DNA from 3 places in the Limosilactobacillus avium genome. Region 1 is predicted to be linked to each of the others. Evidence: predicted binding sites of a transcription regulator. Region 1 holds the regulator's gene; each other region holds the start of a gene.
What was found. Region 1 encodes HrcA, which represses chaperone genes, less so after heat shock. Its sites were predicted from a motif close to TTAGCACTCNNNNNNNNNGAGTGCTAA; they were not measured.
Positions count from the first base shown of each region.

Region 2: QOS01_RS08725 (ATP-dependent Clp protease ATP-binding subunit) is a predicted target of HrcA. The motif match lies at 1,954-1,980, and genes of this name have one in related genera.
Region 3: clpP (ATP-dependent Clp endopeptidase proteolytic subunit ClpP) is a predicted target of HrcA. The motif match lies at 1,172-1,198, and genes of this name have one in related genera.

Region 1 covers NZ_CANCWN010000001.1:46,847-50,126, forward strand. Annotated here, with positions in the region: gene ribF (riboflavin biosynthesis protein RibF) at 1-678, shown strand, start outside; gene QOS01_RS00230 (hypothetical protein) at 810-1,181, opposite strand; gene hrcA (heat-inducible transcriptional repressor HrcA) at 1,300-2,349, shown strand; gene grpE (nucleotide exchange factor GrpE) at 2,362-2,943, shown strand; gene dnaK (molecular chaperone DnaK) at 2,966-3,280, shown strand, end outside.
Region 2 covers NZ_CANCWN010000031.1:13,920-17,199, reverse strand. Annotated here, with positions in the region: gene ptsP (phosphoenolpyruvate--protein phosphotransferase) at 1-1,322, opposite strand, end outside; gene QOS01_RS08735 (phosphocarrier protein HPr) at 1,322-1,588, opposite strand; gene QOS01_RS08730 (hypothetical protein) at 1,710-1,895, opposite strand; gene QOS01_RS08725 (ATP-dependent Clp protease ATP-binding subunit) at 2,124-3,280, shown strand, end outside.
Region 3 covers NZ_CANCWN010000002.1:64,174-67,453, forward strand. Annotated here, with positions in the region: gene QOS01_RS01200 (histidine phosphatase family protein) at 1-491, shown strand, start outside; gene clpP (ATP-dependent Clp endopeptidase proteolytic subunit ClpP) at 559-1,152, opposite strand; gene QOS01_RS01210 (hypothetical protein) at 1,811-1,942, shown strand; tRNA gene QOS01_RS01215 (tRNA-Arg) at 2,055-2,126, opposite strand; gene gap (type I glyceraldehyde-3-phosphate dehydrogenase) at 2,378-3,280, shown strand, end outside.

The DNA.
Region 1 (3,280 bases):
ACCTCCAGCTTTGCCAGCCAGGACCCCCAGGACTTTGTCGACCACTACCTTGTTGCCTTCCATAGCCAGGTCGTCGTGGCGGGTTTTGACCATACCTATGGCCCAGCCAATGTTGCTACCATGGCCAAACTACCTACTTATGCGCGAGACAGGTTTGCCGTGGTGACGGTTCCTAAATTTACCAGTCCGGGCACGACCAAGAAGGTTGGTTCCCGGGCAATTCGTGAGGCGATTGACCGCGGGGACGTTCAGACTGCAAACCAGGAACTGGGCTACTATTACCAGACTACGGGGTTGATTGTCCACGGACTTGCCCGCGGACGGACCCTAGGCTTTCCCACGATTAATGTGGAAACACCATCACGGGAAAGAATTCCGGGGATTGGTGTGTACGCGGTCGACGTTAAAATTGGTGACCAGTGGTACGGGGGGATGGCCAGTGTTGGTCATAACATTACCTTTGGTGACCATAACCAGCTGACCGTTGAGATTTACCTATTTGACTTTGACCAAATGGTTTACGGCGAAGAGGTAACTGTTCGTTGGTACCAATACCTTCGTGGTGAGCAAAAGTTTGCGGATGCCGCTGGTTTGGTGGCGCAAATGAAGCATGATGAGCACGCTGCGCGTCAGGTTGTGCAGGCACCACCAGCAATTGCGGGTCAGATAATTCATTAAAACGGTAAGGATGAAGTTAGCCGCAAGAAAGAAGAGGCCTTTAGCGTTCGGAAAGTTTGAACGCTAAAGGCCTCTTTGTGTCCTACATTGAACGCTGAAAGACTAGAACTACTTTTTTACAAAAGATTTTCCTAGTGGCGACTAGCCCGGTGGTTAGTGCCCTGGTGAATCTTGTGGATCCGCCGTTTAAACTTTGGCCCGTCCGTGGTAACTAACCGGAAGTGGCGCATTTTGCCGTGAAAGGGGTGACCAGTTAAGCGGAGGTTGGTCCATGAACGCATGATGTCAGTCATCTGGTCAATCTCCTTAACCCGCTCTTGGTTGCCTTCTCTTTTAGCAGCATCCTTGATGTCGGACTGGAGACGGTAGATGAGGTTATTGTGATAGGCCAGCAGCTCGTTGGTTAGCGGGGCGCTCCGGTACTTATTGAAGAGCCGTTGGATGAGCTCCATTGCCTCCTGAGCGTTATGAGGTTGCACGTAACGGTGGTCGTCTGTACTCATTTATAAAATCTCCTTAGAATTAGTTTGACATTCCTTGACTTTTAAACAGGTGATTGGTATATTATTAAGTGTGTTTAGCACTTAGCCCTAAAGAGTGCTAAAAAGGGATGTGATCAAAATGCTAACACAACGACAAAAGACAATCCTGCAAGCGATTGTACGTCAATACACCTCAACTGGTCAACCGGTGGGGTCAAAACACCTTGCTGAAAAGTTGCCATTCAAGGTCAGTTCCGCAACAATCCGGAATGAGATGGCGGTATTAGAAGAACACCAGCTGATCAAAAAAGAGCATTCGTCTTCGGGACGGGTACCTTCAAAGCGTGGCTATCGCTATTACGTCGACCACCTGCTGGATGCAAATGCGCTCACGGATAATGACCTGGTTGTTATCCAGAATTCTTTAGGGACAAGTTTTCAAAAGATTGATGAGATTGTTTCACATTCGGCGGATATCCTGTCCGACCTGACTTCGTACACGGCCTTTACCCTTAAGCCAGAGCAAACCGATGTCCGCTTAAGTGGGTTTCGGGTAGTCCCGTTGGGTAACCAAAAGGTAATCGCCATTTTGGTTACCGATAGTGGGGACGTTGAGAGTCAGTCGTTTACTTTACCCCGTAATTTTGATACCGATGCACTCCAAGCGGTAATCAGGATGATTAATGACCAGCTAGTGGGACGACCACTAACTGAAGTTGTTAAGCGGCTGAATGATGACATCCCAATGCGGATTATGCATTACATGCATGGTGCGGACGGCTTCTTAGACCTGTTCGATAACGTCGTTTCCCGGGCGGCCCGGGAACGCTTCTTTGTCGGTGGTCGGCTGAACATCCTAGGATTTTCCAACAACCAAGATCCGCAAGCCCTGCAGGCGTTATACAGCCTGATTGATCGGAACGACGAGTTGTCGCACCTACTTGACACCGGGGCTGATGATAAGGATGTCAACGTCAGGATTGGTTCGGAAATTTCTCAAGACCAGGTATTAAAAGATTACAGTCTAATCACGGCAAGCTATGATGTCGACCAGTATGGCAAGGGAATTATTGCTGTACTGGGGCCCACCAGGATGCCGTACTCACGAACGATTGGAATTGTGAATGCCTTTCGTCAGGAGTTAGCCAAGCGACTACTTGACTTTTACCGACACTATTACGATTCATAGGAGGCGAGTCATTTGGCAAAAGAAGAAAAGAAGGATCAGCAGGCGCAGCCAAAAGACAAGGTCAAAGCTGCCCACAATGATAATAAGGCTGAACACCAAGGTGGCCATAAGGGTCAGTGCCACCACCGCTGCGAGCAGCTCCAGAAGCAAGTTGACGACTTGAAGAAGCAACTTGCGGACAAGGATGATAAGTACCTGCGTGCTGAAGCGGAAATTCAAAATATGACGACCCGCTTTAATAAGGAACGTGCCCAGATCTTGAAGTATGATGGTCAGGACCTGGCAAAGAGCGTTCTTCCCGTTCTTGATAACCTTAAGCGGGCACTAACAATTGAAGTTAAAGATGAAAATGGCCAACAGCTAAAAAAGGGTATTCAAATGGTCCACGACCACTTAACGGCGGCCTTAAAGGACCATGGGGTCACTGAGATCCCCGCAGAAGGAAAGATTTTTGATCCGACCTTGCACCAGGCGGTTCAGACCGTCCCGGTAGAAGGTGATCAGAAACCGGAAACAGTTATTAAAGTCTTACAGGCTGGTTACCAGCTGAAAGACCGGGTTCTGCGTCCCGCAATGGTTGTTGTGGCACAATAAAATATAAGAGAGGGAATAAACAATGGCAAGTAACAAGATTATTGGTATTGATTTAGGTACTACTAACTCCGCCGTTGCCGTTATGGAAGGTAACGAGCCCAAGATTATTACTAACCCAGAAGGGAGCCGGACAACGCCATCCGTTGTTTCATTTAAGAATGGCGAAACCCAAGTTGGTGAAGTTGCCAAGCGGCAAGCAATTACTAACCCGAACACGATTTCTTCTATCAAGAGTCACATGGGTGAAGCCGGCTACACAGTGGAAGTCGACGGTAAGAAGTACACTCCACAAGAGATCTCCGCGATGATCCTTCAATACATCAAGAAGTATGCGGAA
Region 2 (3,280 bases), on a different contig from region 1:
GCCATCATTGCTACTGACGGGATTTCCAGCATCATCCCCACCTCGATGTTGTCGGCAACCGGTACCCCGGCCTTTTCCAGTGATGCCTTTTCTTCGTCCAAGATTTGCCGCGCCTGGCGGAATTCTTCAATCGTGGCCACCATTGGGAACATGATGGCTAACCGTCCATAGACCGACGCCCGAAGCATCGCCCGCAGTTGGGGACGCAGGATCTCCGGCTTAGCCAAGCCAATCCGGATGGCCCGAAAACCCAGGTAAGGGTTGGTCTCATGCGGGAGGGGGACCATTTCCAAGCGCTTGTCACCGCCCACATCCAGGGTCCGGGCAACCACCCGCTGCTGGTTCATCGCGGCCACGAACTGCTTATAGGCATCAAACTGCTGGTCCTCACCCGGCAGCTTGGTCTGGTTCATGTACAAGAACTCGGTTCGCAAGAGGCCAATTCCCTCAGCCCCGTTGTTCTGGGCGTCTTGGATATCCGCCAGCGTACCGACGTTAGCCGCAACCTCGAAATGACGGCCGTCCTGACTGATGGTTTCCTGGTTGCGCAACGCTCCCCAGGCTTCTTGCTCCTGGGCAAACTTACCGGCAAGGAGGCGGTACTTCTCGAGTTCGTCCGCCGACGGGTTAACAATTACCTTGCCGTGGATACCGTCGACTACCAGGAGGTCCCCATCCTTGATTGCCGTCGTGGCCTTCTTCGTACCGACGACCACCGGCAAAGAAAGGGTCTTGCTCATGATTGTGAAGTGGGAGGTCCGGCCCCCCATATCCGTGACCAGGCCCGCGACATAGCGCCGGTCAAACTGGGCTGTATCCGTCGGGGTAATATTGTTGGCAACAATAATTGCCCGGTGGTCCAACTGCCTGGGATTGGGGAGTTTAACACCAAGAAGGTGACTCAACAAGCGCTTGGCGAGGTCATGCATTGCCGTCCCCCGCGCCTGGAGGTAGTCGTTGTCATTCAGGCGCTCGAAAATGGCCATGTAGTGGTCCGCCACCTTTTGTACTGCCCACTCCGCCGTAATCTGCTCGCTGACAATGTGTTGTTCAATTGAATCAAATAAAACGGGGTCATCCAGCATTGTCAGTTGTGTATCAACAACCGTTGCCGCCCGCTGACCGAGTCGCTGGTGGGCCTGGTCACGGATTGCTTGTAGTTCTTGGCGGCTTAAAGCAAAAGAATCATGAAGCCTGGCGACCTCATGATTCTTATCACTAATATGCTGTTTTTGAACCGGAAGTTCTGACCCCACTAATAGGTAAGCAGGCGCAATCGCAATCCCACTGCTGGCTGCTAACCCATTGAGCAGTAGCGACATTAGTCAGTCAATCCTTCCTTCTTCATGGTTTCAGCAACGGCATCTAAAGCATCCTTTTCATCGTCACCACTAGCCGTGATCGTAACCTTAGCATTTTGGCCAACACCAAGAGACATAACACCCATGATGGACTTTAAGTTAACGCTCTTGCCTTCGTATGACAAGGTAACATCGGAAGCAAACTTTGAAGCAGCTTGAACCAAGATGGTTGCTGGACGTGCATGAATACCAGTTTCAGCAGTAATTGTAAAATCGCGTTTTTCCATTTTTAATCAGTCTCCTTCGAGCAGATTTACTTTTTACCAGTGCTTATTCTAACACTGATACACCTCGATAGATACATTTTAGCAATTGTAAGCGGTAAATACAAGGTGGTTAAAAGGCATCTTACCGTTTAATCATCCGGTAAATAATCTTGCCACCAATGTGGGCCTGCCCCGTTATCTGGGTCCGGTACGGGTAGGCATGATAGATCCGTTGAAACTCCTGAAAGTTGTCAGGGCCAATCTCAAACTGGTCAATCTTGCCCGCGCGCAGGTCGTCAAGTTCCTGCTTAAAATCACGTTCTGCCAAGCACTCCCACCTCCAAATTTATTTTCTATTCCTATTATACACACCCGGCCCCCTAATTTTAGCAAACAATTGTAAAGAGTGCTAAAATGAAACGTGATCAATCCTTACTTTTTTCTAAAGGGCAGTCATATTCCTTGCACAGCGATAAAAAGTAAGTATAATGTAATCAATGGTCAAGAAAGGTCAAACATATTTTTGACTATCTTTTTCAGGGAGGTACTAATATAGATGCTTTGTCAAAATTGTCATCGGAATCCAGCGACGATTCACTTACAAATGAGTTTTAACGGTCAGCGGATTCAAGTTGACCTCTGCCAAGAATGCTATCAAAAATTACAAAACTTACAAGCAAATATGATGAACGGGGGTAACGGAATGAACAACTTCGGTTTTGGAAACCTCGAAGACTTTATGAACGCAATGAACAACATGCAAGGCCAAGCCGCTAACGCTAATGGCCAAAACGCCAACACCCAGAACCAACGCCAGGGTGGCGGCCGGAATGTCAAGGGAATCCTTGGCCAATACGGCATTAACATGACCGACCTGGCCCGCCAAGGCAAGATCGACCCAGTGATCGGCCGGGACAAGGAAATCAACCGGGTCATTGAAATTTTAAACCGGCGGACAAAGAACAACCCAGTTTTGATTGGTGAAGCCGGGGTTGGTAAGACGGCCGTTGTTGAAGGGCTCGCCCAATCCATCGTTTCTGGCCAAGTACCAGAGAAGCTGGCCAACAAGGAAATTATCCGGCTGGACGTCGTATCCCTTGTTCAAGGGACCGGAATCCGGGGCCAGTTCGAACAACGGATGCAACAATTAATGAAGGAAGTTCAAAAGAACAAGAACATCATCCTCTTCATCGACGAAATCCACGAAATCATGGGTGCCGGGAATGCTGAGGGTGGCATGGACGCCGGCAACGTCTTGAAGCCAGCCCTTGCCCGTGGTGACTTCCAACTGATTGGGGCCACGACCTTAAACGAGTACCGGAAGATTGAAAAGGATGCCGCCCTCGCCCGGCGGTTCCAACCAGTCCAAGTAGACGAACCAACTGTTGAAGAAACCATCCAAATCCTGAACGGGATCAAGGGTCGCTACCAGGACTACCACCACGTTAAGTACACTGATGCGGCAATTGTTGCGGCGGCCAAACTTTCTGACCGCTACATCCAAGACCGCTTCCTGCCTGACAAGGCCATTGACCTGATGGACGAAGCCGGTTCACGGAAGAACCTGACCTTGAAGACCGCGGATCCTAACATGATTGAAAACGAGATCCATACGGCTGAGGCCCACAAGCAACAAGCGGTTGACAACCAGGACTACGAAAAGGCCGCCTTCTACCGTGACCAGGTTACCCGCCTGGAAAAGGCCAAGAAGGA
Region 3 (3,280 bases), on a different contig from region 1:
GTGATTTAAAGCGGGCAATTGACACCGCCCAAATCATAATTGACCAGCTAAAACTCCCTAATATCAGTCACCCAACGCAGGAAAAATGCTTTCGGGAGGTCTTCTACGGGTCATTCGAAGGGCACAGTAATGAAGAGGGGGCAATTTGGGCCAGCTGCCTCGGCGGCAAACGGTTCCGCCGGATTGGTGATTTAGTGGCTGAGTTTGGGGTCAAAAAAGCCCATGACCTCCTCAAGCAGGCCGACCCGGCCCATCTGGCGGAGGATAGTGCCGAGTTGGACCACCGAGTAAAGCAGATGCTTGATCTCTTCGTATCTTTACCGTCAGGCAGTAATGTCGTTGTTGCCAGTCATGGTTCAATCATCCAATACCTGGCAACGGTATTTGGTGATCTGGACCAGTACGAAAACCCCGCTAACGGGGCCTTAATGAAGTTAATTATCGAAGATCATAACGCACGCGTGGTGGGCTATAATCAGTTCGCAATATAATAAGAAAGCGGGAAGGAAACCTTTGCAGATTTCCTTCCCGCTTATCTTTTCCAGTTCAGTAATCAGATTACTTCAAGCTGGAATTGTTTTCCATGATCCCGTCAAGCAGACCGTAGTCAACCGCTTCTTGAGCAGTTAAGTAGTGGTCACGTTCGGTATCACGGTTGATCTTTTCGATTGGTTGACCAGAATTCTTTGCCAAGATGCCGTTAATCATCTTCCGGGTCTTCAGAATTTCGGTTGCCGCAATTTCAATTTCAGTTTGTTGACCTTGAGCACCACCAGATGGTTGGTGAATCAAGACTTGGGAGTGTGGTAAGCCGAACCGCTTACCCTTTGTTCCGGATGAAACCAGGACACTGGCCATTGAAGCCGCCATCCCGATAACGATTGTTTGCACATCTGACTTGATGAAGTTCATCGTGTCGTAAATGGCCATCCCGGAAGTAACAACACCACCAGGTGAGTTAATGTATAAGTAAATGTCTTTAGTTGAGTCTTGCGCATCCAAGAAGAGGAGCTGCGCAACAATTGAGTTTGCCATGTCGTCTTCGATTGGACCAGAAAGCATGATGATCCGGTCCTTCAGAAGCCGTGAGTAGATATCATAGGCACGTTCGCCACGTGAAGACTGCTCAATGACAGTTGGAACTAAGTTCATATTGTGGCCTCCTTGTTAATTAGCACTCGTTAGCAATAGTTGCTAACTGATATTAATACTATACTCGATTGGTCAAAAAAGGTCAAATGATTTGCCACCTATTTATACTTACCGCTAATATTATGCCATCTTCACCCATAATAAGGAAGAAAGACGGTCGCGCTTTTAAAAAAGTATAATAAAAGTGGCCGTGAGAAAAGATAATTTTCTCACGGCCACATTGTATAGTTGTTAGTCCTTATTAATGTCAGCGCATAACAGGTTCAATTCGGCGTTTGCACTTTGGTAGTCAAGGGCCTTCCAATCAGTAGTGGTTACAAAAACATTTAATTCATTAGTGTTAGTCATAATAAAATCCTCCTGGAGCAGTTAGTTATTTTTGTTCGCTCTTTAAGTTCATTTAGAATAGTACACTAAATTGGTCTGATTTGCAATGCCTCATATATCAATATTTTTGGAAGTATTTACTAAATTGGTCTAGGCTACTGGGCTGAAGCATTGCCTGGTAAGGGTTGCCGTTGCTGAAAAATAAATGTTTACTAGAAAGAAAATTTACTGCTAGGGGAGCATAATTTCACCAGGACTTGCTTTTTATACCGCAGCCCGGTATAATTGGAACGTTAATTCATTTACGAACACAATAAGGAGGCATATAGCTATGCGTAAAGCACACCCATACGGCGTACAAGGCCGTCGCCCAGTTGCTCCTAAGTACAAGCGAGCATTAAAAGAAAAGAAGATTGAAGCTATTCGTAAGTGGGCTAAGGAAAAGCCAGCTGAAGAAAAGTAATCTTACTATAAAAAGGCAGCACGTCTTGGCGTGCTGCCTTTTTTGTTGGCGTTAGTCTTGTAAAACAAAAAGCTGGCGGGAAATCAATCCCGCCAGCTTTTCTAAATAAAAATGCGCCCCCCGAGAGTCGAACTCGGATCTCGAGAACCGGAATCTCACGTGCGATCCATTACACTAAGGGCGCGTCAACGAATATTATAATATCCCATCCCATATTAAATTGCAAGCATTATTTGAATTTTTTAATCAAGATAACGTTTTCACAAGAAAAAAGCAAATTTCTGAGGTGATTGAATAGACAATTCCAAACAAGATGAGTATTATTAAGAGCGTAAGGTTTTGTACCTTGTCTGACGAAAAGTGGTGGTAATTTCAACCACTAATTTTGTTGGATGAGACACTTATTATGTTTTTCCTAAAGGAGGAATTTGCAGTATGACTGTAAAAATTGGTATTAATGGTTTCGGCCGTATCGGTCGTTTAGCATTCCGTCGTATTCACGAACTCAACACTGATGACATCGAAGTTGTTGCTATCAACGACTTGACTTCACCAGAAATGTTGGCTTACTTACTCAAGTACGACTCTACCCAAGGTCGGTTCAATGGTGAAGTTTCATCCACTGACAAGGGTATCGTTGTTGACGGTAAGGAATACCCTGTATACGCAGAACGTGACGCACGTAACATTCCTTGGGTAAAGAACGACGGTGTTGACTTTGTCCTTGAATGTACTGGTTTCTACACTTCTGCAGAAAAGTCACAAGCTCACTTGGATGCCGGCGCAAAGCGTGTTCTGATTTCCGCACCTGCTGGTAACATCCCAACTGTTGTTCCTGGTGTTAACCTGGACACTCTTACTGCTGACGACAAGATCGTTTCCGCTGGTTCTTGCACGACTAGTTGCCTTGCTCCAATGGCATACTTCCTTAACAAGAACTTCGGTATCAAGGTTGGTACTATGACTACTATCCACGCTTACACTGGTAGCCAAGCTGTTCTTGACCAACCACGTGGTAAGAAGTTCCGTAACAACCGTGCCGCAGCTATTAACACTATTCCTCACTCAAGTGGTGCTGCTAAGGCTATCGGCCTGGTTATCCCTGAATTGAACGGTAAGCTTTCTGGTCACGCACAACGTGTTGCCGTTCCTACTGGTTCTTTGACTGAACTTGTTTCTGTTCTGAACAAGAAGGTCACTGTTGACCAAGTTAACGACGCTATGAAGGAAGCTACCAAGAACAACCCTGCTTACGGTTACACTGAAGACCCAATCGTATCTAGCGATATCATTGGTTCTACCTTCGGTTCTGTATTTGACCCATCTCAAACTGAAATC